One region of the Sphingosinicella sp. BN140058 genome, then DNA from elsewhere that is predicted to be linked to it. Evidence: predicted binding sites of a transcription regulator. Region 1 holds the regulator's gene; each other region holds the start of a gene.
The links. Region 1 encodes LexA, which represses DNA repair genes until DNA is damaged. Its sites were predicted from a motif close to GTTCCNCNCTTGTTCT; they were not measured.

Region 1 (10,035 bases):
AGGGACGTGAGAACGCCAAGAATTTCCTGCGCGAAAATACCGAAATGGCCGAGCGCCTGGAGCGGGCGATCCGCGGCAAGACCGAGGAAGTCGCCGACGCCCTGATGGTCGGGCCCAGCGAAGACGACGACGTCTGATTGTTCGGCTGTCGACAGGATTGCAGGACATGAGGGCAGGGAAGCTTCGGCTTCGCTGCCCTTCCTCCTGAAAGGCGCTAATCCGCGAGAACGAATCCGCGGATTTCCGCCCTCGTTCCATCAGATTGCGACGACGTGCTTGGACGCTTGCAGGAGTCTTACGCAGCCATACGGCAGGCCGGCGCAATGTTGCGGTAACCATCTCCCGCGCATTGTTCCGCTCACCCGCCCTGGTGCTCCCGCCGAGGCGACCGGAGCAAGAAGATGGCTGTCGACCCCACTGGACGTTTCCGCCTCACCGTCGTGGCGATCATGGGCTTGGGCTGCGCAGTCAGCCTGCTGAGCGGCACTTTCCTGGCGTACGGCGCCAGCATCTAAGCGCCTGCTGCCGCCCGACCGGATCGGCGCCCCGACGAATAGGGCCACTTCGCGCCGCCGCCGTGCGCGCAGTCGACCGCATGTTCTGCGTGAACCATCCCGCTCGTATCCGGTGATGGACACGCGCCCGAACGCCCTCAGAGTGCCTTCTCCCCAGGCACACCTTTCGGCTGCAGGCTGCCAAAAGTGCGCCGAACGCTGCCGATCTAAACGAATCGTGGAGCGCGCCGAACTCTCGTCAATGCTCTAATGGGTCGACGCCGAGTCCGGCGTCTTCCGCGAGGAGATTGGCGCCATGGTAAGCCCGGTTCAGCAGGCTGCGGTCGACTACATCAAGAGCAAACTCGACGATAATGGCGCGTTCAACACGGTCACCCATGCCGAGATGAACGACGTCAAGAGCAAGCTGTCGAGCCTCAACGCGACCGACGCGGACGCGGTGGTAGACGAGCTTCAGCGCCAGGGGCAGCTCGACAAGCTCGCGGGGCAGGCAACGGATGGCAGCTGGTTCGGCAATGGCGGCTATTCCGCCAATGAACGGCGCGACCTGTTCAACGATCTTGCGGCAAAGCTCGACGGGCAAAGTCTGGCTGCGGTCAGCAACGCCTTCGCCAAAACCGACGCTGGCGCCGACGGGCATCAGCGCGTCACCGAGTTCGCTGCGGCGATCGCTACGCACGCGCCCAATCACCACAAGGTACAATATGTCGAGGCGCTGAAGGGGCAGGTGGCGGACGGCAAGGCCTGGACCGAGAACCACATCCTTACCGTGACCAGCCACGGCAGCGATCCCGAGGCGGCCGCCATCGGCCAAGTGCTGTCGAGCATGAAGGGCAGCACCTATGCCGATGACGCGTTCAAGGCGCTGAGTTCGGATCAATTGCGTGCGGTGATGAAGGCTTCGGTCGACGAGACGATGACCAGCGGGGTCGGCGCGAGCCCCAGCGTTGCGTGGAATACCGACGACTTCGGCAAGCTGATGGACTCCGCCGCCGCGATACCCGACGCAGATCTCAAGGCGCGGATCTTCGATGCCGGTGCAGACACGCTTCGCCAGGTCCGGGAGACGAACGGGGTCGCCGGACGTCCCCTGATCAGGGGCAAGGACGATGCCATGAATGCGATTGCGAGCGGCCTCACCAAGATCATCGACAGCGACGCGACCGGCGTGGTTCGCGAGCTCGCCTATAATCGTGAGACGATGGACGGCTCCGATCTCGCCACCTATTCGCGGGCGTTGATGGAAGGGGGGCAGGAGAAGAAGCTTGGCGAGATCATGGCCAAGCTTCAGCTCGGCAACGGCCTCGATCAAAATCCCGCAGCCCGGCTCGATGCGACATCACAGGTCAAGGTCGCCGGCGGCGCGGCGCAGGAGCGGCGGGAAAATGCCGGCGCCCTCGGCTATTTCGTCGGCGCGACATATGCCGGAGCCCAGTCCTGGTCGACCGACGTCAAGAAGCAGCAGGAGATGATGACCTCCGTCCTGGATTCGACGCTGACCCTGATCGACAAGGCGAAGATCGGCGGTCCCGCCAAGGATGCGGTGGGAACCGCCGCCAGCGTCGCCAAGGAATGGACCCATTATGCGGTGCGCTGGGCGCTGGAGGATCCCGGCCTTGCGCCGGCGCAACGGCTGGAGCGCGCCGCCTTGCCGGTCGATCCCGCCACCAACGAGCTCGGCGTCGGCGACGACATCCGCAACGCGTTCAACACTAGCCTCAGCATCGTGCAGCGGACCGCCCAGCCTTGAGGCCAGGGCGGCGCGTGGCGCTCGGGCGACGCGCCGCCGCTTTGCTGTTGCCGCTGCTGCTTGGTGATTGCCGGGCGGCGCCGATGGAGCCGGAGGTGCCGAGCCCGCCATCGGCTTTCCGGCAGCAGGAGGAATATGCGTTCGGTGACACGATCGCAGCCGCCGACACTGCTGCTGTCGCGCACGTCGTCGACGTGCTTGGGCCTCGTTTCGGTCGCCCGGAAGTGGCGCGTTACGTCCTAGCGGCCACGGTCGATCTGGCGCGGGTCGAAGCCTATTACGCGAACGGAGCCAAGGCAGCAGGCTGGCGACCGCTTCCCGACATCGGCGCCGGCGTTTCGCCCGGGGAGAGAGCCTTCGCCTTTCGATCCGACCGCACCGCCTTCGCAGTCGTCGCGATTGCACCGCGCCCGGGCGTCGACACCATCCCTGCGAACGTAATCCGATTTCACCGCTAGCAGTTGGGTCAGCCGCTCCGGTCGTGATGCTCGAGCCTTCGACGGCAAAGCATCACCCCGAGCCGAACCCCCTTGCTCTCGCCGCCATGTTCGGGGGAATAGCCTCCGACGAATCGGCCGAAGTGGCCGTTCAAGCGGGGAATTTCGTACATGCCCTCCGGTCTGGTTGCGTTGCTCGACGATATTGCGGGCATCACCAAGCTTGCCGCCGCATCGCTGGACGATGTCGGTGCTGCCGCGGGCAAGGCCGGATCCAAGGCGGTCGGCGTGGTCGTCGACGATACAGCGGTGACGCCCCGCTATGTGGTCGGCCTGTCGCCGGAGCGCGAATTGCCGATCATCGGCAAGATCGCTCTCGGTTCGCTGCGCAACAAATTGCTGATCCTGCTGCCCGCCGCCTTGCTGCTCAGCGCCTTCGCGCCCTGGGCAATCACGCCCTTGCTGATGCTGGGTGGCGCCTATCTTTGCTTCGAGGGTGCGGAGAAGGTGATCGAGGCGCTCGGCGGCCCTGGACATGCCGAGGAGGAGGTTGCCACCACCGATGCGGCCGCACTCGAGAAGGAGAAGGTCGGCGGCGCGATCCGGACCGATCTCATCCTTTCGGCCGAGATCATGGCCATCGCGCTGGCGGACGTCGCCAATTCGCCGATCCTCAACCAGGCGCTCGTGCTCGCCATCGTCGGGATTGCGATCACGATCGGCGTCTACGGGGTTGTCGGCCTTATCGTGAAGATGGACGATATCGGCCTGCACCTTGCGAAGCGCGGTTCGGCGCCGGTGCGGACGATCGGCCGCGGCCTGGTGAAAGGCATGCCGGTGCTGATGCGCGCCTTGTCGATCATCGGCACCGCGGCGATGATCTGGGTGGGCGGTGGGATCCTGATCCACGGCCTCGAAGTGCTCGGCCTGCACGCACCTGCAGAGGCCATCCATCATGTTGCGGAGGCCGTGCACCATGCCGCCGGCGGCGTTGGTGGGATCGTCGCCTGGCTTGTCACCGCCGCGGCCTCCGGCTTGTTCGGCCTTGTGCTCGGCGGCATCATCGCCTGGATCGTCCACAAGATCCGCCACTGACACGGATCGAGCCTCAGCCGACCCAACGATCCCGCGTATGGAAGGCGCGGTTTGGAGGCGCGCCGGTCGAACCGTGCGCCGGATTGACTCGGTCGCGGCGAGCTGGATGCAACGGTGCGCCTCAAGCGCAGCCAGAGCATGATCGACTGATGCACAAGCGCTTCGCTTCCGCCGACGGCGGGGACCGTGCTCGATCACATGGTTGAGACAAGGATGCACGTCTCAGCCTGATCCAACCCGAAACGATCTTGGTCTCGGTCGCGATGGAGCATCCCGGGCCACAAGCCTTTGTTTCTTGTGGGGCAGACCGGCCGGCTTCAGCGCGCCTCGGGCCCCGCTTCAGTCCGCCGGGTGTGGATCGGACTTCACGGCAGCGATTTCGTTGCCGCTGGGATCGAGAAACTGGAACCGCCGTCCGCCAGGGAAAGCGAAGATCGGGCGGGTAAGCGTCCCGCCTGCCTGCTGAACCGCGGCAAGCGCCGCGTCGAGATCATCGACCTCGATCACCGGCAGCGGCGCCTTGGTCGCTTCGGCGGCGTCGCCCTGCAGACCGATGTCGGTATCGCCGGTCAGGGTCGCCGCATATGTCGGGCCGAATTCGGTCAAGCTCCAGCCGAACGCGCTTTCGTAAAAGGCCTTGGCAGCAGCGACGTCGCGGACGGGAAGTTCGACATAATTGAGGCGGGACATGGCACTGTTCCTATCTTGCCGCTCCCTCCTGGTGGGAAGCAGCGTGGGGTGGACCGAGACAGGCCGCCGGCGATCGCGCGTGCGACGACGACGCCCTTGCCGATCATGTCATGGCTCGAGGCGCGATGGCCGAAGCGAGATGGATCCGGCGGAGGGTCGACGGCCGATGTGGTGCCTCCGCCGCGTCCATCCACCCTCTCAACCCAGGGGAGGGCTTCAGGCCTGTGTCGGGCTTATTCCGGACCGAGGCTTCCGCATCGAATTCGTCTCAATAGCGTCGGAGCAAGCCCGCGAGTTTCCCTTGAATGCGGACCTGGTCGGGGCGGTAGCGCTGGGGATCGTAATTGCGGTTCGCAGGGTCAAGGCGGATCATCGAGCCTTCGCGGCGGAAGGTCTTCAATGTCGCTTCTTCCTCATTGATCAGCGCCACCACGATCTCGCCATCACGCGCATTGTCGGTCTTGCGGACCAGAGCGTAGTCGCCATCGAGGATGCCTTCCTCGACCATCGAATCGCCCGCAACCTCGAGCGCATAATGTTCGCCGGGCCCTAGCAGGGCTGCCGGAACCGGCAGGGTGCTCTGCCCCTCCAGCGCCTCGATCGGCATGCCTGCGGCGATACGGCCGTGCAGCGGAAGCTCGATGACATCGTTGGCCGCCTGCGGCGTGCTGACCGGCGCCTTGGGCTGGCTGGCAATGCCGGCCTTGACGTCGGGCATGCGCATCACCTCCAGCGCACGCGCCCGGTTCGGCAGGCGACGAAGGAAGCCGCGCTCTTCAAGCGCCGAGATCAGGCGGTGCACGCCCGATTTCGACTTGAGGTCGAGCGCATCCTTCATTTCTTCGAAGGACGGCGACACGCCCGTTTCGGCGAGCTTGTCGTGAATATAGGTCAGAAGCTCATGTTGCTTGCGCGTCAGCATCGTCTGGCCCTCAAGGAACGAATGCGGAACGTGTAGGAAACAGGTGCAGGCCTGTCAACTCGTTTCACGCACGGCTCGAATTGCGAGCGCTATCGGTGCACGTTCAGGCGCCGCGGCTCAGGGCGATGAAGTTCTGGAGCATCCGGTAGCCGCCCTCGCTGGCGACGCTTTCCGGGTGGAACTGGACGCCATGGATGGGCAACGTGCGATGGCGAAGCCCCTGCACGGTGGCATCGTCCGCCGTCGCGTTTACGATCAGGCAGTCGGGGACGCTTGCCGGCTCTGCGACCAGAGAATGGTAGCGTGCGGCGGTGAAGGGCGAGGGGAGGCCTTCGAACAGAAAGTCTCCGTCGTGGCGGACCGGACAGGTCTTGCCGTGCATCGGCTTGGGCGCGCGAACGACCTTGCCGCCGAAGGTGGCGGCGATCGCCTGGTGGCCGAGGCAGATTCCGAGCAGCGGCTTGGCGGTCTCGGCGCAGGCGGCGACGAGCGCCATCGAGATGCCGGCCTCCTCCGGCCGTCCCGGACCGGGCGAGACGAGGATGCCGTCGGCGCCGTAGGCGAAGGCATCGGCGACGCTGATGTCGTCGGTGCGCTCGATCCTTACCTGGGCGCCGAGCGCGCGCAGATAATGGACGATGTTCCAGGTGAAGCTGTCGTAATTGTCGACGACGAGGATCCGGGCCGCATATTGGCGCCGCTGCGGGCGCTTCAGGAACGGCCGGCTCCGCCGCGTGGGCCGGGCCCACGCGGGAGAGCCCGCAATCATTGGCCGCCGCCGGTCAGCTGCTTCCTGAGCGCCTGGATCGCTTCCTCGTTGCGCTTGACCTTGGTGCGGGCACGCACGGCGGCGCTGAGCTGGTCGACATATTCGTTGCCGATCACTTCGCTGAACTGGTTCTTCACGCTGGAGATTAGTGCCGCTTCCTTGCTCGCATCGCCGGGCACGACCTTGTCGAGATAGACGACGAACCAGCCCGCGCCGTTGGGGGCCGGTATGAGCTTGGCCTTGCCGCGCGGCAGGCTGAACAGCATGGCCAGCGGCGGCGGTACCCGCTGCCCCTGGCGGGCGATGTCGATCCGGGCGGCGGTGACCGGCTGCACGCCCGGCAGCTTAACCTGCGCTTCGGCGAACGCCTGAGCAGGTGCGGTACCGGCGTTGATCTTCGACACCAGCGCGGTCGCGATCGCCTTGGCGCGATCGTTGGCGCGGCGGGCGATCAGATCCGCCTTCACACGATCGCGGATCTGGGCGACCGGCGGCGCCGTGGCAGGGACGACGTTGCTGACGATCATCATCGCATAGCGCTCGTTGGGCGTGATCGCCTCCACCACCGGCTCGGCATTGGCCTCGATCTCGAACGCGGTGCGAAGCAGCGGCTGAAGCTCGGGCGTCGGCTGCCATTGCGGGTTGCCCGGCGCTGCGCCCGATCCGGTGACCGGCGGCGTTTCCTGGACGGCCAGCTTCTCGCGCTGCGCGATCTCCTGGAAATTTGCGCCGTCGGCGATCGCATTCTCGATCCGGCCGGAGAGATCTCCGAGCGCGGCAGTGGCCTTCGCTTGCTGGAGCTTGGCTGCGATCTCCGCACGCACCGCGGCGAAGGGGCGGGCGGCGACGGTCTTGACGTCGTCGACGCGGACGACGTGCCAGCCGAGCGGCGAACGCACCGGTCCGACGGTTGCGCCCTTGGCGGCGCCGAACACGGCATTGGCGACTGCCGGCGCGCTGAGGCGCGCGAACGCCTCCTTGCTCTGCTCGCCGACCGCAATGTCGGCGGCGCCGAAGCCGGCCTGGAGCGCAGCGGCGTCGAAAGCGGTACCGCCCGTCACCTTCTGGGCGAAGCTGCGCGCAGCGGCTTCGTCGGGGAGGACGACTTGCGACAGCGACCGAGTCTCCCTGGCGCCATAGGTCGCCTGATCGCGCTGGAAGGCGGCCTGGATCTCGGCGTCGGTCGGCTGGGTGGCTGCCGCCACCGTGTCCTTGCCGAACACCGCGTAGCGGATCGTGCGGCGCTCGGGGATCGTGTAGCGACCGATATTCTGCTGATAGAAAGTCGCGATCTCCGCGTCGCTCGGCTCGCGGCCCGGACCCATCGCTTCCGCCGGAACGACGCCGACGAGGCCGGAGCGCTTTTCCAGCAGCAACGATGCATATTGGGCGGCAAAGCCCTGCGGGACGAACACCGAACCCGCCGCCGGCGCGACCAGCTGGCGCTGGATCAGGCGGTTGGAGACGTCCTCGCGGAATTTCGCCTCGGTCACCTTTTCGGACTGCAGGAAGCGCTGGAACGTCGCCGGATCGAACTGGCCGGCGAGGTTGCGGAAGCGCGGATCGCGCTGGATCTCGCGCTCGACCATCTCTCGCGTCGCAACCAGGCCCATGTCGGTGCCGAAAGCGGTGACTGCTGCCATGTCGATCATCTGGTCGACGATGATCTCCAGCGATCCCTGGCGCAGGAATGCGGTGAGATCGAGATCCGGCTGCTGCTGACGGAAGCGGGCCAGTTCCTGTTGGGTGACCTGGGTGACCTCCTGGGCGGTGATCTTCTCCCCGTCGACCGAGGCGATCGCGCCGCCTGTACCGCCGGTGTCGAGGCCGCCGAGACCGCTGCCGCCGGTGCCGAAGCCGGTGATCACGATCGCGAAGATGCCGATGCCGAGGACGAGAAGCATGAGCTTGGCCACTGGGCCGCGGCGAAAGAAGGAGAGCATCTTGGTACCTTGGAAGCTGGTTTTGCGGCAGGTCATAGAAGGGCCGGTGGCAGCGGGCAAGCTTGGCAGGGCCGTTGCCGGTTGGTAGGCCGGAGATCACGATCGAAGAAAGAAAAGGGGAGCGCGATGCACGTCCGTCGCAAGCTGGTTGCCGGCAATTGGAAGATGAATGGAAGCCTCCACCAGCTTGCCGAGTTGAGCGCCATCGCCGCCGCCGCCCGCGGTGCGCCCGGCGTCGACGTTGCGATCTGCCCGCCTTTCACATTGATCGCCTCGGCGGTTGCGCGGGGCGGGGGCATTCCGATCGGCGGCCAGGATTGCCACCATCAGCCGAGTGGAGCTTTCACCGGCAACGTCTCGGCAGCGATGCTCAAGGAATCCGGGGCGAGGCTGGTCATCGTCGGCCACAGCGAACGGCGCGCCGAGCAGCAGGAAAGCGACGCACAGGTTCTCGCGAAAGCGGAAGCGGCGCTCGCTGCGGGCCTGCAGACCATTGTCTGCATAGGCGAGAGCGAGGCGGAGCGCGAGGCGGGGCAGGCCGTGGACCGCTGCGCGGCCCAGCTTGCCGGCTCCATCCCCGAACTTTCCGGCGACGCCGAACTGGTCGTCGCCTACGAGCCGGTCTGGGCGATCGGCACCGGCCGCACCGCGACCTGCGACGACGTTCGTGAAATCCACGCGGCCATCCGCGGGGCACTCGTCGATCGCTTCGGCGACGCCGGCGGACGGATTCGTATTCTCTACGGCGGCTCGGTGCGAGGCGACAATGCCGCCGAGCTGTTTGCGGTCGACAATGTCGACGGGGCGCTGGTCGGCGGCGCGAGCCTCACCGCCGAACAATTCGTGCCGATCATCGAGGCGGCGGCGCACAGCTGAGCCGGGCAGCGGCTTCCCCGGCTGAACGTGCGGAACGCCGTTCCGGCGCGGGACTCGCGCGGTTGAACCTTGCGCCGCGATCGACTAGATCGCGCGACTGAAATCCCACATCTCCGGTGCGCAGCGGCATGGTCGCGGCGAACCCGTTTGAAAGACGTTCGATGTTCACCTTCTTCCTGATCGTTCAGACCCTCGTCGCCGCCGCACTCGTAGCGGTGATCCTGATGCAGCGCTCGGAAGGCGGTGGCCTCGGCATGGGCGGCAGCCCCTCGGGCCTGATGTCAGCGCGTGGCGCTGCGGATTTCCTGACCAGGGCGACGTCGATCCTGGGCGGTCTGTTCGTGATCCTGTCGATCGTTCTTGCCGGCCTCGCCGCGATCGAGCGTGCGCCGATGCGGATCGATCCCGCAGCGGTGGCGCCGAGCCCGACTCCGGTGTCGCCGGCACCCGTCGGCACCCCCGCCGCACCCGCCACCGATCCGCTGACCGGCGCTGCCCAGCGCGCTCCGGCCCCGGGCGCGGCGTCGGCACCCGCCCCGTCGAACGGCGCCGTGCCGATCGCGCAATAAGCGCGTCGTCACTTCTCGCAGGATCCGGGGGCGACGCCTCCGGATCGTCGCTGGGCGTGAAAATATTCCGCCCACTTCGTGATTCGCGGCCTTGCCCTTGCGCGGTCCGCCCCACTATCCGGTAACTCCCATGGCGCGGTTCATTTTCATCACCGGCGGCGTGGTCTCCAGCCTCGGCAAAGGTCTCATGGCGGCATCGCTTGCCGCCCTCCTGCAGGCGCGTGGCTACAAGGTCCGCATTCGCAAGTTCGATCCTTATCTGAACGTCGATCCCGGGACGATGTCGCCCTATCAGCATGGCGAAGTCTATGTGACCGACGACGGCGCGGAGACCGATCTCGATCTTGGCCATTACGAGCGCTTCACCGGCGTCGCCGCGCGCCAGTCGGACAACATCACGACGGGGCGGATCTACCGCGACATCATCACCAAGGAGCGGCGCGGCGATTATCTCGGCGCAACCGTCCAG
Region 2 (10,035 bases), 2.8 Mb from region 1:
GCGGCATCGAGGCCGAGGCCGCGATGCTGGGGCAGCCGGTGTCGATGCTGATCCCGGAAGTGGTCGGCTTCCACCTTTCCGGATCGCTCAAGGAAGGCATCACCGCCACCGATCTGGTGCTCACCGTCACCCAGATGCTCCGTAAGAAGGGCGTGGTCGGCCGCTTCGTCGAGTTCTACGGCCCCGGCGTGTCGGAGCTGTCGGTCGCCGACCGCGCGACCATCGCCAACATGGCGCCGGAATATGGCGCGACCTGCGGCTTCTTCCCGGTCGACCACAAGACGCTCGACTACATGCGCCTGACCGGCCGTTCGGAAGAGACGATCGCCCTGGTCGAAGCCTATTCCAAGGCCCAGGGCCTGTGGCTCGATCCATCGGTGGAGCCGGTCTTCACCGACACGCTCGGCCTCGACATGGCCAGCGTCGAGCCCTCCCTCGCCGGTCCGAAACGGCCGCAGGACAAGGTCGTCCTGTCCAAGGTCGACGAGGAGTTCATCGCCAACTTCACCAAGGAGTTCGGCCATGATTCGACCGAGCTCGGCCAGCGTTTCCCGAGCGGCGGCCACGATCTCGGCCATGGCGACGTCGTCATCGCCGCGATCACCAGCTGCACCAACACCTCGAACCCCGCCGTGCTGGTCGCCGCCGGCCTGGTCGCCCGCAAGGCGCGCGAGAAGGGTCTGGAGCGCAAGCCTTGGGTGAAGAGTTCGCTGGCGCCCGGATCCCAGGTGGTCACCGACTATCTCGTCGCCGCCGGCCTGCAGGAAGATCTCGATGCGATCGGCTTCAACCTGACGGGTTACGGCTGCACCACCTGCATCGGCAATTCGGGACCCTTGCCCGAGCATATCTCCAAGGCGATCAACGAGAATGATCTCGTCGCCGCCTCGGTGCTCTCGGGCAACCGCAATTTCGAAGGCCGCGTGTCGCCCGACGTACGCGCCAACTTCCTGGCGTCGCCGCCGCTGGTCGTCGCCTATGCCCTGAAGGGCACGGTGACGTCCGACATGATCGACCAGCCGATCGGCACCGGCAAGGACGGAAGCGACGTGTTCCTGAAGGACATCTGGCCGAGCAACGCCGAAGTTCGCGACCTGATGGACCGCTACGTCACCGGCGACATGTTCCGCAGCCGCTATGCCGACGTCTACAAGGGCGATGCGCGGTGGAGCGCGATCCCGGTCACCGGCGGTGAGACCTATGCCTGGTCGGCCGGTTCGACCTACATCCAGAACCCGCCTTATTTCGAAGGCATGTCGATGACTCCGACGCCGCCGGGCGACATCGTCGGCGCGCGGCCGCTCGCCATCTTCGGCGATTCGATCACCACCGATCATATCTCGCCAGCAGGCGCGATCAAGGCGGACAGCCCCGGCGGCCGCTATCTGACCGAGCACCAGGTGTCGCGTGCCGACTTCAACAGCTATGGCGCCCGTCGCGGCAATCACGAAGTGATGATGCGCGGCACCTTCGCCAACATCCGAATCAAGAACCGGATGACCCCGGGGATCGAAGGCGGCGTCACCAAGCACATCCCGACCGGCGAGGTGATGGCGATCTACGATGCGGCGATGCGCTACAAGGAGGCGGGCACGCCTCTGGTCGTCATCGCCGGCAAGGAATATGGCACGGGCTCGTCACGCGACTGGGCGGCGAAGGGCACAAACCTCCTCGGCGTCCGCGCCGTGATCGCCGAAACCTATGAGCGCATCCACCGCTCGAACCTGGTCGGCATGGGTGTACTGCCGCTGCAATTCGTCGGCGAGGTGCCGACCTTCGACGGCAGCGAGATGTTCAGCGTCACCAACATCGGCGACCTGAAGCCGCGCCAAGAGGTCGAGGTCGTGGTCAGCAAGGCGGACGGCTCCTCCTTCACCTTCACCGCCCGCTGCCGGATCGACACCCTGAACGAGCTCGAATATTTCAAGCATGGCGGCATCCTGCACTACGTGCTCCGCCAGCTCGCGCGAGGGAAGGCCGCCTGAGCGGCATCGAGCTGCTCGTCGAAGCCGCCGGCTGGGCCGGCGCGCTGACCATATTGGCCGCTTATCTGCTCCTGTCGATGGGGCGGATGAGCGGCCAATCCGCTTCGTACCAGGCGATGAACGTGGTCGGCGCCGCCGGCTTCATCGTCAACGGCTGGTGGCACGGCGCGCTGCCGTCGGCGACCTTGAACGTCATTTGGATGCTGATCGGCGCGATCGCGCTGGCGCGCATCGTCCGGAAGCGCCGGGCGCCGTCGGCAAGGCCCGCTGCCGACTAAGCGGCGGCGACGCGCGCCTGCCAGAGCGCAAGAGCCGGAACCACCCCAAGCTCCATCGCCAGGCCGAAGAGGTGACCCGGACTCGGACTTCCCATCGTCACCAGCGCGAACAAGCGCGCCAGCCCGCCGCAGACGACGACGAGCGTGAGGCCGCGGAACAGTGTGCCTTTCGCCTCGATGCGGGGAATGCAGGCGGCGAAGCCGAGACCGATGCCGAACAGCAGCCCCGACAGATAGCGGAAGTGGCTGTCGAGATCGACCGACGGCACCCCGGCGCTCTTCACCATGGCGACGCTGGCGATCACCCCTGCACCGCCGGCGGCGAAGGGCACCAGGCAGGCCAGCGCGACGGCGCATTGCAGCAGGCGGCGCTCGTTCATTGTCTTCCTTTCATGCCGGATCGACGGCGGAACGGCCACGCCGCCGCAGCGGATCCACGATCCTGGAGCGAAACGACCGGAACCGCCGCGATGAGCGAAGGTTGACGGGTGAAAGCCTGCAAGGAGCGCATCATGAGCAAGAACCAGCACAACCCCGATTCGACCGACCGGCCGCTCAACCAGAACAATCAGATGTCCGACGATCCGGGCGACGGCAGCCGCGAGAGCTTCACGCTCGGCAAGGACGGCAGCAGCCCGGCCGAGAAGACGCCTTCGAAGGATCGTCAGGACCAGTCGACGATCGAGGCCTTCGGAGAGGAAGGCGCCGGCGTCGCGCCGAAGGAGTAAGGGCATGAGCGGCACCGAAACCGTCGACATGATCCACGAGGACGGCCTGCCCGGCCACGAAAGCGAGATGGACGACAAGCCCGAATGGGCGCCGCGCTATCCGGGCTCGGGCCGGCTCGCGGGCAAGGTCGCTCTGATTACCGGCGCCGACAGCGGCATCGGCCGCGCCGTCGCCGCTCTGTTCGCCCGTGAAGGCGCCGATGTCGCCATCCTCTATCTGTGCGAGCATGACGACGCGGCCGAGACCAGGCGGATCGTCGAGAGCGAAGGACGCAGGGCGATCGCCATCGCCGGCGATGTCGGCGACAAGGATTTCTGCGACCGCGCCGTGGCCGAGGCGGTGGAGAAGCTCGGTCGGCTGGACATCCTCGTCAACAATGCCGCCGAGCAGCATCCCGACAAGGACATACGCGACATCACCGAGGAACAGCTGAAGCGGACTTTCCAGACCAACATCTTCGGCTATTTCTTCATGGTCCAGGCGGCGCGACCACATCTGAAACGCGGATCGGCGATCATCAACTGCACCTCCGTCACCATGTATCAGGGCTCGAAGGAGCTGCTCGATTATTCCGCGACCAAGGGTGCAATCACCGCATTCACGCGATCCTTGTCCGAGAATCTGATCGAGGACGGGATCCGCGTCAACGCAGTCGCGCCGGGACCGATCTGGACACCGCTCAACCCGTCGGGGGGCGCCAGTCCCGACAAATTGGAGACGTTCGGGGAGGATACGCCGATGGGCCGGCCGGGCCAGCCCAACGAGGTCGCGCCGAGCTTCCTGTTCCTCGCCTGCGAGGATGCAAGCTACATGTCGGGGCAGGTTCTCCACCCCAATGGAGGAACGATCGTCAACGGCTGACGGAGCCCAGGACGGAGCGGACGGGGCGGATTTGCTCGGTCCGTTCGCGCCGCTTCTGGACGGCGCCGATAATTGTTATGCTGGTCGTCAGAACAAGGACAGGGGATGACGATGGCGCGTGTTATCGGAGGCGTGGTCCTGGGACTGATCGCCGCATTCGTGGCGATCTGGTCGGTGGAGATGGTCAACCACCTCATCTACCCGTTGCCGCGCGATATCCGGGTCGACGACCCGAGAGGCCTTGGCGCGTACGTCAGCGCGATGTCGATCGGCGCGCAATTGTTCGTGGCCGGCGGCTGGCTGGCCGGGGCGTTCGTCGGAGGATGGGTCGCAGGCGTGATCAGCCGTCGCAACTGGACGATCTGGCTGATCGCGATCCTGATCCTGATCGCCGGGGTCGCCAACATTCTCTACGTCACCCATCCGCCGTTCCTGAAGATCGCCTCGGTGATCGCGCCCTTGATCGGAGGATTGCTCGCCGCTTTGCTGCTGCGCCGTTGCCCCTCGGCGGGGATGGGAGCGCCGGCATGAACCGCTACCGCAGCTTCGCCGAATTCTGGCCCTTTTACCTGCGCGAGCATTCGCGGCCGGCGACCCGCGCGCTGCATTATGCCGGGACGACGCTCGTCATTCTGCTGGCCGCGGGCGCGATCGCGAGCGGCGATGCGCGGTTGATGATCGCGCTTCCGATCGCAGGCTACGGCTTCGCCTGGGCGAGCCACGCTGCCGTCGAGCATAATCGTCCGGCGACGTTCAAATATCCTTTGTGGTCGCTTGCCGCCGACTTCCGGATGTTCTTCCTCTGGCTGACGGGCCGGATCGGGCGCGAATTGCAGGACGCCGGCGTTGGCCAGAACCGTCATCCGGGCCGACCGGATGCCGGTTAAGGATCCCGGGGTCGAGCGGGCGCTCGCCAAGCTACGGGCCCGCGACGTTCTCTCTCCGGAGGAAGAGCGGGTCTTCGTCGAGTCGATCGCGGAAACTCGCGAAATCGCGGCGCACCGGCAGATCGTCCGCGCGGGCACGACGCTGACCCATTCCATTCTGCTGCTCGACGGTTTCGCCTGCCGGTACAAGGATCTTGCCGATGGCGAGCGCCAGATCCAGGAGTTGCACATTGCGGGAGACTATGTCGACCTGCACGGCTTCCTGCTGAAGACGCTGGATCACAATGTCGGGGCGCTCAGCGACGTGCGCATCGCCCTGGTGCCGCACGACGCGCTGCGCGCGATCACCGAGCAGCAACCGCATCTGGCCCGCTTGCTGTGGTTTTCGACCCTGCTCGACGCCGCCATTCAGCGCGAGCGCATTCTCTCGATCGGCCGCCGCAACTCCCTGGCGCGGATCGCCCACCTGATCTGCGAGACCTTCCTCAGGATGAAGGTCGCAGGCCTTGCCGGACCGGATCGCTATCCGCTGCCGATCACCCAGACCGACATCGCCGATGCCTGCGGGCTGACCGCGGTGCACGTCAATCGCATGCTCCGCCGGCTGCGCGACGACGGCCTGATGACGTTCCGCGCCGGGGAAGTGGTGATCCACGACTGGGATGGCCTGGTGCATCTGGCCGAGTTCGACCCGACCTACCTCCATCTGGACCGGCGCCCCCGCTAACCGACTCCGGAAACCGGTTCAGAGATTGAGGACCTCGAACGGAACGCGCGCGATCATGCGCTCGGCGAGCATGGCCCGGTGGCAGACCGGCGCATCCTTCTCAAAGCAGAGCAAGGCGGCGCGCTGTGCCTCTGCCGCAGCAAGCGCCTGCACCAGGGCGATCTCAGCCTCCGGCGTTTCGAGCTGATCGGCGTAGATTGCCCGCATCTCGGCGGTGCGCCCGGCGCGCGCCGCCTGGCGCCCTGCGGCGGGCGTGCCGAGCGGCCGGAGATGGAGATAGTCGATTCCGCGTTCGCGCAAGGCGTTGGAGAGCGCGGTTTTCGAGAAGCCCGGCCGCCGCGACGCCGCGACGGCGCGGACGTCGATCAGAAGGTCGACCTTCGCAGCCTGAAGCTCGCCGAGAAATTCGTCGACGGTCTTGCCTTCATAGCCGATGGTGAAGAGCGGGCGCATCGCCCCCACCTTCAATCGAAGATCTCTTCGAGCCAGCTCTTGCGGCGCTTATAGGGTTTCTGATGGCCGTATCCGTGGCCGTAGCCCTGATGCGGCTGTCCCCAGGGAGCCTGCGACGGCGGCTGCTGGGGCGGATATTGCGGAGAGCTCTGTTGCGGGGCCGAGGGAGGTGCCGGTGTGGCGGCGCCGCTCCGCTCGATGATCTTGTCGAGCTCGCCGCGATCGAGCCACACGCCGCGGCAGTTCGGACAATAATCGATTTCGATACTCTGCCGCTCGCTCATCACCAGCGGCGTGCCGTCGACGGGACAGGCCATCGGTCCGGATCGGGTCACCATATCGCTCTCCTTATCGTCTGAACCCCGACCTAGGTACGAGGCCGGGCGATCGCAACGGCTGCATATCCGGACAGGTCCGGCGCGACCGGCCGGAATCGGACACCAAGGCTTGGTGATTCTCACCGTTCGTTGGGATTGCAGTTCGGGCAGTCGAGCGATCCCGATCCAGGAATTGGCTGTTTTCCGCCGTTTCTGCGACTTGGCACGCGGTCTGCAATGACGTTTGCATGCACCGACGATCCCCGGCGGTGCCCAACAGGAGACAGACAATGACCTTCGAGCTTTCCGATCTTCAGCGCTTCGCAGTCTCGGCTTTCGGCGCCCTCTTCGTCGCTTCGCTGTTCATCTCGGCCGCCGCCGGTCCGCTTGTCGGCTGATCCGCTCCCTTCCCCACTCTCTCAAAGGACGACTGACATGACCTTCGCTCTCTCCGACCTGCAGCGTGTCGCAATCTCCGCATTCGGCGCGCTCTTCGCGGCCTCGCTCTTCATTTCCGCCGCTGCCGGCCCCGTCGGCCAGCTGATCTGATCCACCCCTTTCAAAGGAGCTACTGCCATGACCTTCGATTTCTCCAGCTTTCAGCGTGTCGCGGTCTCCGCCCTCGCGGCGCTGTTCACCGCTTCGGTCTTCATCTCCGCCGCCGGCTCCGCCGGTCCGCTGGCCTGACCTTCACACCTTCAATCCTTCAACGACGGATCACTGCAATGTCCACCTTCACCCTCGACACGAACAACGGCAAGATGATGGGTGTCTGCGCCGGCATCGCCCGGCTGACCGGAACCGACGTCACCATCATCCGCCTGATCGCCGTGGCCGCGACCCTGGTCGTCAGCGGCGTGACCATCCCGCTCTACCTGATCGCCGGTCTGATCGCCCCCAAGGCTTGATCGCCGCGATCGCCCACCCCAGGAGACAGACGATGGACGTGATCTACCGCGCCTGGATGAAACGCCTCCAACTCTTCCTCGCCAATCCGGCTGCCGGCACCCGCCGCGCCGCGGCGAACCGGACCCAGCCGAACGGCTGAGCGTCGGGCGCCAAGCGGCTTGCGGGACGCACCGGTTTCGCAGAAGATACCGCAATGCGTGCCACCCTTCCTCTTCTCGCCCTCTTCATCCTCTCGGCCTGTGCAAGCACCGGCATCCCGCGCATCGGGATGGGTGATTTCACCGCGCTCGACGTCAACGGCGCCCCGGTGACCGGCGGAAAGCCGCTCACCCTGCGTCTCGACAAGGACGGTCAGGCAAGCGGCCATGGCGGGTGCAACAGCTTCAGCACGCGCTTCGAACTCGCTTCCGGTGAACGCATCAGCTTCGGGCCGATTGCCAGCACCCGCATGGCCTGCGAACCCGCAGTGATGGAGCAGGAAAGCCGCTACTTCGCGATCCTCGATGCGGCCGAAAGCTACAGCGTCTACGGATCCGGCAGCGTCTCGATCATCGCACCAGACGGTCGCGCCATTCGGTTCCGGCGCTGATCGCGGCGTCATGGCCGCAGCCGGCAAACCTTTCTACCGAACGCTCTACTTCCAGGTCCTGATCGGGATCGCCCTCGGTATCCTCACCGGCTGGCTGTTCCCCGCCTTCGGCCAGGCGCTGAAGCCGCTGGGCGACGGCTTCATCAAGCTGGTGAAGATGATCATCTCGCCGGTGATCTTTCTCACCGTCGTCACCGGCATCGCCGGAATGTCCGATCTCAAGGCGTTCGGCCGGGTCGGCGCCAAGGCGATGGCATATTTCCTGACCTTTTCGACGCTTGCGCTCGCGGTCGGGCTGATCGTCGGCAACATCGCCCAGCCGGGTGCCGGGCTGAACATCGATCCGACGACGCTCGATCCGCATTCGGTCGCCACCTATGTCGGCAAGGCCAGGGAGCAGAGCGTCACCGGCTTCGTGCTCCATATCATTCCCGACACCGTCGTCAGCGCCTTCACCTCGGGCGAGATCCTGCAGGTGCTGTTTGTCGCGATCCTGTTCGGGATCGCGCTTGCCATGATCGGGGAACGCGGCGAGCGATTCCTCGTGACCTTGAAGACGATCACGGCGGTCGTGTTTCGGATGGTTCACATCGTCATGTACGCGGCGCCGATCGGTGCGTTCGGGGCGATGGCGTTCACGATCGGCACCTACGGGATCGGCACCCTCGCCAACCTGGCCGGGCTGATCGCGACCTTCTATCTGACGTCCCTGTTGTTCGTCGTGGCGGTGCTCGGGCTCGTCGCCCGCTTCGCCGGATTCTCGCTGTTCGGCCTGATACGCTACATCAAGGACGAGTTGTTGCTGGTGCTCGGCACGTCCTCCTCGGAAAGCGCGATGCCGCTGCTGATGGAGAAGCTGGAACGGGCCGGTTGCCCCAAGCCGATCGTCGGCCTGGTCGTGCCGACCGGTTATTCGTTCAACCTCGATGGCACCAACATCTACATGTCGCTGGCAACTTTGTTCATCGCCCAGGCCACCAACACCCATTTGAGCTTCGGAGAGCAGATGCTGCTGATGGCAGTCGCGATCTTGTCGTCCAAGGGTGCCGCCGGCGTAACCGGATCGGGCTTCATCGTGCTCGCCGCAACCCTGTCGGTGGTTCCTTCGGTGCCGGTCGCGGGCATGGCGCTGATCCTCGGCGTCGACCGCTTCATGAGCGAATGCCGGGCGCTCACCAATTTCGTGGGCAACGCGGTGGCGACGATCGTGGTCGCGCGCTGGGAAGGCGCGGTCGACCTCGCCCGCCTGCGCGCGGCCTTCGCAGGGGCGGGCGGCGACCTGACCGAGTCGGAGAGCGACGCCCTGCAGATCGAAGGCCGGAGTGACGTCGAGACCTGATCAACGCTGCGTGATCGGCAGGTGCTCGCGGCGGATCCGGATCGAACGCATCGCCAGCCGGACCTCCCACAGAAAAAGGCACAGGCCGATGATCAGGAACAGCATCGCCAGGATGAACAAGACGGCAACGGCGGTGCCGAACTTGATCGCCGCCAGATCGGCGACGAACAGCAGGGCGACGACCAGGCAGACGAAGAGCGCGCTGGCGGTGCAGGCGCTGATCGCGTGATTGACCACGTGCATCCGCCGATCGAGCAGGACGAGCTCGTTGGACGCGCGAACCCGTTGATCCTCGTCGAAGCCCTTGAAGTCTGCCTCCAGGGCGCGCGCGCGATCGACCACGCGGGCAAGACGCTGCGCGAGGACGTTGAGGATCGCGCCGACACCGGCCAGCAGGAATACCGGCGCGATCGCCAGCTGGATGAGGTGCGCGATCTGCGAGACGTTGCCGGTATATTCCATGTGCTCGGAGTGAAGCGGATCGGCAGGAGAAGATCAAGCCGGACCAAGCTGCGGTGCGGCTTGCCCCCGCGCCGATCCCTCGTCAGGATGGCGGAGGCGCCGCCAGGGGGAGACACGGAGCGGATGAAGATATCATGAGGAGCTGGCCGAACACGCTCGCGACATGGCTGCTCGCGGCCGTGATGCTGGCGGGGTGCGTAACCCGCAGCCCCTCCGGCGACGGGCTCGACGAGATCGCCAAGGACTATGTCCAGCTTCAGCTCGAGATTGGGGAGCGGGAGCCGGGCTATATCGACGCCTATTACGGCCCCGCCGAATGGCAGGCTGCGGCGAAATCGGCGCCGCGATCGCTAGCCGAGCTCGCCATCGCCGCCGACGACCTCTCCCGGCGCGCCGAGGCGATCGACGACGGCCGATTGGAACGCATGGAGCAGCGCCGCCGCGCCTTCCTGGTCGCGCAGCTCAAGGCCGCGGCAACGCGGCTTCGGATGCTGCGGGG
Region 3 (10,035 bases), 1.6 Mb from region 1:
GCATGGAAAATCCGACCCTCACCTTCCTCACCCCCACCTTCATCGCCGGCGATCGCAGCTTGAACGGCCTCGTCGCCCACGAGCTCGCGCACAGCTGGTCGGGCAATCTCGTCACCAACGCGGTCTGGGCCGACAGCTGGCTCAATGAAGGCTTCACCTCCTATTTCGAGAATCGGATCATGGAGGCGCTCTACGGCCCGCGCCGCGCGGCACAGGAAGCCTGGCTGTCCTGGGCCGACATGGAGGCGTCGCTGAAGGAGCTCGGCCCCGATGCGCCGGGTACCCGTCTCCACGACGACAGCGGCGCGGATTCGGGCGGCATCGTCTACGACAAGGGCGCGACCTTCCTGCGCACGCTCGAACGCACCGTCGGGCGGGAGCGCTTCGACGCGTACCTCACCTCCTATTTCGATCGCCACGCCTTTCAGCCGATGACGTCGGCCCGCTTCCTCGCCGATCTGCGCGCCAACCTCATCCGCGGCGACGCCGACCTCGAGCGGCGGCTGCTGCTCGATCAGTGGGTCTACCAACCCGGTCTGCCGGCCAATGCCGCGCGCCCAGACGCGAGCGTGTTCGCGCCGGTCGACCAGGCGGTCGCCGCCTTCAACGCCGGCGGCGCCGCGGCGGCGGTGCCCTACGCCGGCTGGACCACCGCCGAGCGGCTTCGCTTCCTCAACGCGCTGCCCCGCCAGCTCCCGCAGCCGCGCCTCGCCGAGCTCGATGCCGCGTTCAAACTGTCGGACAGCGGCAATGCCGAGACCCTGTTCGCCTGGCTCCAGCTCGCCCTCGCCAACCGCTACGAACCTGCAGTCCCCGCAGCCGAGCGCTTCCTGCTCGGCATGGGCCGCCGCAAGTTCGTCTCGCCGCTGTTCGAGACGCTGATGGGGCAGGGCGACTGGGGCCAGCCCATCGCCCGCCGCCTCTACGCCAAGGCCCGCCCGATGTACCACGCGGTCACCACCAGCGCGGTCGACAAGGTGGTGAAATAGGGGGGGCTTGCTCCGCGGCTCCCTCTTCAATCGTCATCCCAGCGAAAGCTGGGATCTCCACGAGACGAGGCGCAGGCTCTTCATCCACGCCGGCGCACACTCACCCGGAGATCCCAGCTGAAGTTCATCCTGAGCGTGTCCAAGGGCTGGGATGACGAGAGGAGAAGAGCATCCCGCTTCCTCCGGTCGGGGATCCCAGCTGAAGTTCATCCTGGGCGTGTCGAATGGCTGGGATGACGTTAGAGGGAGAGCGGCTCGCCCGTGACCCTTGGGCATCCGAACTGCCGCGCCGGCCGCGGGGTGGGGGGGGAAGCCCCTGTTCCCGATCTCCGGCCCGGCGCATAATTGGGGGATGAAGGGCGGCTGGGTCTACATCATGACAAACAGGCCGGGCGGGACGCTCTACATCGGCGTCACCGCCGATCTGGCCGCGCGCATCGCCCAGCACCGCGCCGGCACCGGCGCGTCTTACTGCCGCCGCTACAATCTCAAACGTCTCGTCTACGTCGAACCTTACCCCACGATCGACGAAGCCATCGCCCGCGAGAAAGCGATGAAAGCCTGGCAGCGCGCCTGGAAGGTCCAGGCGATCGAGGCGGTGAACCCGCACTGGGCCGATCTGTGGGACACCATCAACGGGTGAAAACCGCCGTCCTCTCACTGTGATTGCCGTCACTCTCCGCCCATACCGTCATCCCAGCGAAAGCTGGGATCTCCCTGAGGGTAGGCGCCGGCGCGAGTAGAAAGCATCGCGCCTCTTCCGCGCGGAGATCCCAGCTTCCGCTGGGATGACGGTGAGGAAGCCAGGTCACGTCTTCCTCCTCATCCTCCCGCCATCATTCGTCAGCCCAGCAGCACACGGTCATCCCACCACCCCCCAACGTCATCCCAGCGAAAGCTGGGATCTCCCGGAGGGTACGCGCCGGCACGGATGAAAAGCACCGTGCCCTTCCGCGCGGAGATCCCAGCTTCCGCTGGGATGACGGCAGAAGAGGGCAGGTCACGCTCCCGCAGCCAAGGCGTCCCCCATCCTTCCTCACCCCGGTGCCTCCAACGTCATCCCACCACCCCCACCGTCATCCCGGCGAAAGCTGGGATCTCCCCGAGGGTACGCGCCGGCGCGAGTGAAAAGCACCGCGCCTCTTCCGCGCGGAGATCCCAGCTTCCGCTGGGATGACGGTGAAAAGGGGTAGATTACGCGCCTGCAGCAACGCCGTCCCCTCCATGGTCCCCCACCTTCCTCAGCCCGGCTACTCCAACGTTATCTCACCCCACCGTCATCCCAGCGAAAGCTGGGATCTCCCGGAGGGTACGCGCCGGCGCGAGTGAAAAGCACCGCGCCTCTTCTGCGCGGAGATCCCAGCTTCCGCTGGGATGACGGTGGACAGGGGCAGGTCACGTCTCTGCAGCAACGCCGGGCCCCTCCATGCTCCCCCACCTTCCTCACCCCGGCGCCTCCACCTTCATCCCACCACCCCCACCGTCATCCCAGCGAAAGCTGGGATCTCCCGGAGGGTACACGCCGGCGCGAGTGAAAAGCACCGCGCCTCTTCTGCGCGGAGACCCCAGCTTCCGCTGGGATGACGGTGAAAAGGGGTAGACTACGCCCCTGCAGTAACGCCGTCCCCTCCATGGTCCTCCATCCTTCCTCAGCCCGGCTACTCCAACGTTATCTCACCCCGTCGTCATCCCAGCGAAAGCTGGGATCTCCCGAAGGGTACGCGCCTGCGCGAGTGAAAAGCACCGCGCCTCTATCGCACCTAAATCCAGCTTCCGCCGGGATGACGTGTTCAGCCATGCGATCTCCGCGAAGACAAACGAACTATTGCGTAAACACAACAATACGTCTAGCTTACCCGCATGTTCAATCGAATCGCCCTACTCCGCGCCGACGGCAACGTGTCGCGAAAGGCGCTTGCCGAGGCGGTGGGCGTGAACCCGCAGACGATCGGCTATCTGGAGCGCGGCGACTACAAGCCGAGCCTTGAGCTCGCGATGAAGATCGCCGCCTTTTTCGGCGTGCCGGTCGAGCTGGTTTTCTCCTTCACTCCCTTCGAATCCGTCACCGACGCGCTGCGCCGCGTCCAGGAGGCCTCATGACCGATGTGATTGCCCGGCACCGTGCCGCCGCCATTCTCCTTGCGCTCGCCGCGCTGACTGCCCTCGTCGTCGTTCCGGATCGCACCGCACCAGCGTGGGGCGAGGGGGCCGGGATCGCGGTGAACCTGCTGCTGATCCTCGTCGCGCTCGCCGGCGCCTCAGCCCTGCTGACCTCGCCCTATCTGTCGATCCTCTACCGCGAGGCGCCGCTCAAACGGGCGATCACCGGCGAGTCCGAACTGGACGAACGCGAGGTCGCGCTCCGCGATCGCGCGGCCGGCATGACCTATTATCTGTTCGCGACCGTCAATCTGGTCGGGCTCGCGGCCGTCGGCCTGCTGCTCAAGGCGGGCGCGATCGTCCTCGATGGCGACCTCCTTCTCCGCTGGATGCCGCCTTATGCCGCCTTCGCCTTCGCTTTGCCGGTGCTGACGCTGGAATGGTTCGAGCCCTCGTCGCTCTGGGCCCGCTCGGTCGAGGAGGACGTCGCGTGAGCCTGCTGTCCACCCTCGATCGCGTCGTCCACGTCACCCGCCTCGACATCCTCACCCCGCACGCGGAGCGGCGCAGCCGCAACTTGCGCTGGCTGCCGCTGTTCGTCCTCGCCGCCTTGCCGATCGGTTACGGATTGATGGTGGCGATGCCCCACAAGGCGGTGCCGGTTCGGGTCGGCTTCTTCGGCGGCCTGCTCTTCTTCGGGGCCTACCTCGCCGCGATGCTGATCCGGCTGTTCGGGCCCCGCCTGGTCGCCGAAGCCGGGGTCCGGCTCGACGAACGCGAGCAGATGATCAAGGCCCGCGCCGGCAGCATCGCCGGGACGATCGTCACCATCCTGTTCGTCGCCTTCTGCCTTTATGCCGGCTGCGCCTCGATCTTCGGCGCCTGGATGCCGTCGTCGTCGATCGAGTGGATCTATCTGGGTCTCGGCGTGCAGGGCGTCGCCTTCACCTTGCCGGTTCTCGCCGCCAGCTGGCTCCAGCCCCGGCTCGACGACGAGGATTAAGCGCGGCGCGGCCCTCGTGACTGCGGATACGCCGACAGCATCGCCGCGGAGTTTGTCGATCCGCCAGCCGCTCTTCCTCTCTCGTCCTCTCCCCCCGTCATCCCAGCGAAAGCTGGGATCTCCATCCGGAGGAGGCGTGGACCTCTCCTTGCACTCCGGTGAATAGTCTCCGGGAGATCCCGGCTGAAGTTCATCCTGAGCGTATCGGAAGGGCTGGGATGACGGTGAGGCAGAATGGCAAACAAGCCACGAGGCGGAGGAGCTCCGCCGCCCCGGCGCCACAGCCGAAATCCGCCTCGCTATTCAACCACAATCCTTGGTATCCGCCCATCACTCGACGCCCTGCCGGAGCCCAACCGTTCGTCGCAAATCGGCGACTCCCGGGCGTCCGCCGTGCCCTTGATTTGCAAGCGAAAAGCGCTTCGATTCACCGCATCCGGCGTCACGAAAACCGTGGATAAGTCATTAAGCCTCTTGGCGTCGGAATCGAGATGAGGCACTAATGGTTGTGGCGCTGCCACGGGGGCGACGCTACAACTTGTATGAACGTCCGACGGTCACCATCTTGGTCCGGAGACGGAAGACTCTTGTCCTGTGGATATCGGGGACAAGATCGAACAAGCGCCGCGCCCCCTTCGCAAACGCGCATTGTTTGGGCTAAGGCCCGGTAGAACGAATTGAGAACGAGGGGTTTGAGCGATGGATCTTAGCGGCAGCAGCGAAGTCGGTTCGAGCGACGTGACGATGACGCTCGATGCGGTCGACACCAAGCCGACGAAGCCGGCCATCTACCCGCTTGCCGTGGACCGCAGCCGTGATGCCCTGCTCACCGAATTCGGCAAGGACACTTTGCGCGACCGCTATCTGCTGCCCGGCGAATCGTATCAGGATCTGTTCGTCCGCGTCTCCTCGGCTTATGCCGACGACGAGGCCCACGCCCAGCGCATGTACGATTACATGTCGCAGCTCTGGTTCATGCCGGCGACGCCCGTTTTGTCCAACGGTGGCACCGGCCGCGGCCTGCCTATCTCCTGCTATTTGAACAGCGTCGACGACAGCCTGGAAGGGATCGTCGGCACCTGGAACGAGAATGTCTGGCTGGCCAGCCGCGGCGGCGGCATCGGCACCTATTGGGGCAGCGTCCGCGGCATCGGCGAGCCGGTCGGCCTCAACGGTAAGACCTCGGGCATCATCCCGTTCGTGCGGGTCATGGATTCGCTGACCCTGGCGATCAGCCAGGGCTCGCTGCGCCGCGGCTCGGCCGCCTGCTATCTCGACATCTCGCACCCGGAGATTGAGGAATTCCTCGAAATCCGCAAACCGTCGGGCGATTTCAACCGCAAGGCGCTCAATCTCCACCACGGCGTGCTCGTCACCGACGCGTTCATGGAAGCGGTGCGCGACGGCGCCGAATGGACCCTGCGCAGCCCCAAGGACGGCTCGGAGCGCAGCAAGGTCGATGCCCGCGCCCTGTTCCAGAAGCTGGTCGAGACCCGGCTGCAGACCGGCGAGCCCTACATCATCTTCATCGACAAGGTGAATGCGACGATGCCGCGCCACCAGCGCGAGCTCGGCCTCAAGGTCTCGACCTCCAATCTCTGCTCCGAGATCACGCTGCCGACCGGCATCGACCATCTCGGCAATGCCCGCACCGCGGTCTGCTGCCTGTCCTCGCTCAATCTCGAAACCTGGGACCAGTGGAACGGCGACAAGCGCTTCATCGAGGACGTGATGCGCTTCCTCGACAACGTGCTCAGCGACTATATCGCGCGGGCGCCGGACGAGATGGCGCGCGCCAAGTACAGCGCGGCGCGCGAGCGTTCGGTCGGACTCGGCGTGATGGGCTTCCACTCTTTCCTGCAGGCGCGCGGCATCCCGTTCGAGGGCGCGATGGCGAAATCGTGGAACATGCGCATCTTCCGCCACATCAGCGCGCAGGTGAACGAAGCCTCGATGATGCTGGCGCACGAGCGCGGGCCGTGCCCCGACGCCGCCGATGTCGGCGTGATGGAGCGGTTCAGCTCGAAGATGGCGATCGCGCCGACCGCGTCCATCTCGATCATCGCCGGCGGCACCTCCGCCTGCATCGAGCCGATCCCGGCCAACATCTACACCCACAAGACGCTGTCCGGCTCCTTCTCCATCCGCAATCCGTATCTGGAAGAGCTGCTCAAGCAGAAGGCGAAGAATTCGGAAGGCGTGTGGTCGTCGATCCTCGAGCGCGGCGGCTCGGTCCAGCACCTCGATTTCCTGACGCAAGAGGAAAAGGACGTGTTCAAGACCAGCTTCGAGATCGACCAGCGCTGGCTGATCGAGCTCGCGGCCGATCGCACGCCCTATATCGACCAGGCGACCTCCTTGAACCTGTTCATCCCGGCCGACGTCGACAAGTGGGACCTGCTGATGCTCCACTATCGCGCCTGGGAGCTCGGCGTGAAATCGCTTTACTATCTCCGCTCCAAATCGGTCCAGCGCGCCGGCTTCGCCGGCGGCGTCGAAGCCGACAACACGCCGGACCTCAAGCAGATCGAGCTCGCGGCGACCACGGATTACGACGAGTGCCTGGCGTGCCAGTAATTCACTCCTCTCTCCTTCAGGGGGTGCAGCGCCCCTTGGGCTTGCTCCGGGGGAGCAAGCCGGCGCTGCACGCCGGGAAGAGGGGGAGTCTGCCGACTCTCCGCCGCCTCCGGTACGGTCCCTCCCGTCTGCCCCTCTCCCTCTCCCTCTCCCCTGAAGGGGAGAGGGAATCCACGCGCCCCACCGGCCGCGCCACCTTTTTCTGATCGGGAGTAAACCGATGTCCCTTCTCGAAGCCCGCAAGCAGTACAAGCCGTTTGAATATCCCTGGGCGTTCGAATTCTGGAAGCGCCAGCAGCAGCTGCACTGGCTTCCCGAAGAGGTGCCGCTCGGCGAGGATTGCCGCGACTGGGCGCAGAAGCTCACCGATCACGAGCGCAACCTGCTCACCCAGATCTTCCGCTTCTTCACCCAGGCGGACATCGAGGTGCAGGATTGCTACCACGAGAAATACGGCCGGATCTTCAAGCCGGTCGAGGTCAAGATGATGCTCGCCGCTTTCTCCAACATGGAGACGGTGCACATCGCCGCTTACTCGCATCTGCTCGACACGATCGGCATGCCCGAGAGCGAATACGGCATGTTCCTTCAGTATAAGGAAATGAAGGACAAGCACGATTATCTCGCCACCTTCGGCGTCGACAGCGACGAGGATATCGCCAAGACGCTGGCGATGTTCGGCGGCTTCACGGAAGGGTTGCAGCTCTTCGCCAGCTTCGCGATGCTGATGAATTTCCCGCGCTTCAACAAGATGAAGGGCATGGGCCAGATCGTCTCCTGGTCGGTGCGCGACGAGAGCCTGCATTGCGAAGGCATCATCAACCTGTTCCACACCTTCACCAAGGAGCGCGACTGCCTGACCGCATCGGTGAAGAAGGATATCAGAGACGTCTGCCACACCACGGTCGATCTCGAGGACGCGTTCATCGATCTTGCCTTCGAGCAGGGCCCGGTTCCCGGCATGACGCCCAAGGAGATCAAGCGCTACATCCGCTACATCGCCGACTGGCGCCTCAGCCAATTGGGCCTGCGCCCGATCTTCATGATCGACGAGCACCCGCTCCCCTGGCTCGCGCCTTTGCTCAACGGCGTCGAGCACGCCAACTTCTTCGAAACCCGCGCGACCGAATATTCCAAGGCCGCGACCCGCGGCAATTGGGGCGAAGTCTGGGACAATTTCGACCGCCGCAAGAGCGCCAAGGCAGCGAACGACGCGGTCATCGCCGCGGCCGAGCCGGCGCCGCAGCCGGAAGGGGACATGTTCTCGCGGGCTGGGGTGGCGGCGGAGTAGGTCGAGATGGCAATTTCGAAGGAGAGCTTCCTCGGCTCGCGCGGATTCAGCGAAAATCCGTTCATCCTTACCAACGCGGATGAGGAGCAGAATCTCTCTTCGTACTTCGTGCCGCCACCGTTCTTCGATGCTGTCTTGGGGCGCCCGACCGAGCCGAAAAGCTGCACCGTATTCGCGCCGCGCGGAGGCGGTAAGACAGCTCAGAAAGTTATGATTGAGAAAGCTTCAGGTGAAGCGCGTCTCGAAGATCAATTCCTTTGTCTGACTTATGATAGATTTGTGCTGCCGGATCGTTTTCTATTAAAGAATGCGACAGTCGATTGGCACCTCCTGAACTTGGTTCGGCTGATAACGACCGCGCTCCTGGTGCGTCTGGATGCTCCGGAAGCGAAGCTCCGATTGGATCAGGCAGACAGAGACTTCTTAGTTAAGGCTGCTCGTACTTTCCTGTATGATATAAATGTTGCCGAGTTCCAAGCCATCGTGGCTGCGCTGCGTAATTGGCGAGGAAGAACAGAGGATTTGGTGAAAAAATACGGCGGTCAGATTGTAAATCTGATCTCGGCGATTGTTACTAAGTTTGAGATGGGCAAGATTGAGCTGATTGCGGGTGAGCGAGAGATAAATAAGCCTACGGTTATGGCGTATTTTGAACGCCTTATTGGAGTGGCTGCAAAGCTTGGATTTGAGTCGGTGTACGTCCTGGTTGACCGGGTTGATGAAACTCTTGCGACTCAGAACGACGCCAACTCCTCATTCGAGTTTATTGAGAGCTTACTTCTCGACTTGCACATTCTTGAAACCCGAGGTGTAGCATTCAAATTCTTCTTGTGGGATCAGATCAAGTCTAGGTATCTTTCCTCGGGTGCAAGGACCGACCGGATTCCGATGTACTCGCTCAACTGGAACCTGGAGGAGATGAGTACGATGCTTCGGGAGCGTTTGAAGGCATATTCTGGGGGGAGCATTGCATCACTGAATGAGCTTCTTCCTGAAGATTTAGAGTACGATCTTCACAGTCTGGTCTGCGTGCTCGCCGTTGGCTCTCCTCGAGATATGATTAGGTTATGTAAGGCGATCATTGACGAGCAAACCCGGACGTCGAATGTGGCCGGATCTCTTAGTAGAAACGTCATTTCTCGTGGGATCCGCGCTTTTTCGGAGCAGAGAACCTTGGAGCTTTTTGGTAATAGCTTAGAGGATTTGCGAAAGGTAAACCTTGCCAGTTTCACAATCTCGAAGCTAGCTAACGACATATTCAGGGTGACTTCGAACGCCATAAGTCGAAAGATCCAGATCTGGACGGATCAGGGTGCAGTCGTCCGAACTGGTGAGGTTCCAACTCCAGGAGCTCGTCCTCAAAATCTATACTCCTTGGCAGATCCTCGATTGTGCATCACGGTTAAGTCGCAATCGCCTGTGGAGTCGGTGTTGGAAAGCAACATATACGTCTGTGGCAGTTGCGGATCCGTCAACGTTTTTGAGGAGGATGATGCCTCAAGCTGTTCACGGTGCCAGGCCTCAATAGACTCGACTCTATCGTCCTTCAGGATGGTGGCGCCAGGTCTGTAGAGCTTTGTGTGATTTCAGCGGGAGAGTTTTGCAGTTCCGGTGAAAGTGCGCTGATTTAATTGCGCTGATGCTCCACTCAATTCGCCGAACCTCAGCGCTCTGCCTGGAAGAGGCGGCGTTGAGCAGCGTTGATCGAAAGCTCGTCCCAATCGACCTCTCTCCTGGTGACCGGCAGAACGTCCCTGCGATCAATCCAATCGTAGAAGAGCGTGCCGTAAATGCCTCGCGCGTCCCTCTTCAGAATCGGGCGCTCCCAGATGCGGGAAAGGATGATCCCGGCTTCGCTCTCTCCCAGCCGCGCCACCACATCCTCGATCAGCGCCATGTCCTGATCGCCCGGAAAGATCGCGGCGAATTCCGCGTCGGTGGCCTGGAACAGGCTGAAGGTCGCATTGCGCGCGCCATCGATGATCTGGATGTTCCGCATGCATCCAGTCTGGCTCGTGCGGACCGAGTCCGCAACGGCTGCGTATTTCCCTTCGGCGGGCCACAGTAACGGCTCT

Region 2: a site for LexA is predicted at 2,661-2,676, ahead of ETR14_RS10330 (DUF4345 domain-containing protein). Genes of this name have one in related genera too.
Region 3: a site for LexA is predicted at 4,762-4,777, ahead of ETR14_RS15640 (ribonucleoside-diphosphate reductase subunit alpha). Genes of this name have one in related genera too.

Annotation. Positions count from the first base shown of each region.
Region 1 is NZ_CP035501.1:5,089,128-5,099,162, forward strand. It holds gene recA (recombinase RecA) at 1-137, shown strand, start outside; gene ETR14_RS23095 (hypothetical protein) at 811-2,265, shown strand; gene ETR14_RS23100 (hypothetical protein) at 2,280-2,723, shown strand; gene ETR14_RS28595 (hypothetical protein) at 2,732-2,875, opposite strand; gene ETR14_RS23105 (DUF808 domain-containing protein) at 2,874-3,797, shown strand; gene ETR14_RS23110 (VOC family protein) at 4,137-4,487, opposite strand; gene lexA (transcriptional repressor LexA) at 4,756-5,409, opposite strand; gene ETR14_RS23120 (aminodeoxychorismate/anthranilate synthase component II) at 5,513-6,178, opposite strand; gene ETR14_RS23125 (peptidyl-prolyl cis-trans isomerase) at 6,175-8,094, opposite strand; gene tpiA (triose-phosphate isomerase) at 8,248-8,997, shown strand; gene secG (preprotein translocase subunit SecG) at 9,159-9,566, shown strand; gene ETR14_RS23140 (CTP synthase) at 9,697-10,035, shown strand, end outside.
Region 2 is NZ_CP035501.1:2,301,468-2,311,502, forward strand. It holds gene acnA (aconitate hydratase AcnA) at 1-1,985, shown strand, start outside; gene ETR14_RS10325 (hypothetical protein) at 2,039-2,263, shown strand; gene ETR14_RS10330 (DUF4345 domain-containing protein) at 2,260-2,643, opposite strand; gene ETR14_RS10335 (hypothetical protein) at 2,776-2,991, shown strand; gene ETR14_RS10340 (SDR family oxidoreductase) at 2,996-3,853, shown strand; gene ETR14_RS10345 (hypothetical protein) at 3,959-4,384, shown strand; gene ETR14_RS10350 (DUF962 domain-containing protein) at 4,381-4,740, shown strand; gene ETR14_RS10355 (Crp/Fnr family transcriptional regulator) at 4,700-5,467, shown strand; gene ETR14_RS10360 (DUF488 family protein) at 5,486-5,920, opposite strand; gene ETR14_RS10365 (zf-TFIIB domain-containing protein) at 5,932-6,258, opposite strand; gene ETR14_RS10370 (PspC domain-containing protein) at 6,963-7,145, shown strand; gene ETR14_RS10375 (META domain-containing protein) at 7,340-7,735, shown strand; gene ETR14_RS10380 (dicarboxylate/amino acid:cation symporter) at 7,746-9,074, shown strand; gene ETR14_RS10385 (DUF2721 domain-containing protein) at 9,075-9,536, opposite strand; gene ETR14_RS10390 (hypothetical protein) at 9,671-10,035, shown strand, end outside.
Region 3 is NZ_CP035501.1:3,486,346-3,496,380, forward strand. It holds gene ETR14_RS15615 (M1 family metallopeptidase) at 1-989, shown strand, start outside; gene ETR14_RS15620 (GIY-YIG nuclease family protein) at 1,342-1,632, shown strand; gene ETR14_RS15625 (helix-turn-helix transcriptional regulator) at 2,850-3,089, shown strand; gene ETR14_RS15630 (hypothetical protein) at 3,086-3,583, shown strand; gene ETR14_RS15635 (hypothetical protein) at 3,580-4,092, shown strand; gene ETR14_RS15640 (ribonucleoside-diphosphate reductase subunit alpha) at 4,837-6,669, shown strand; gene ETR14_RS15645 (ribonucleotide-diphosphate reductase subunit beta) at 6,890-7,960, shown strand; gene ETR14_RS15650 (P-loop ATPase, Sll1717 family) at 7,967-9,532, shown strand; gene ETR14_RS15655 (hypothetical protein) at 9,624-9,959, opposite strand.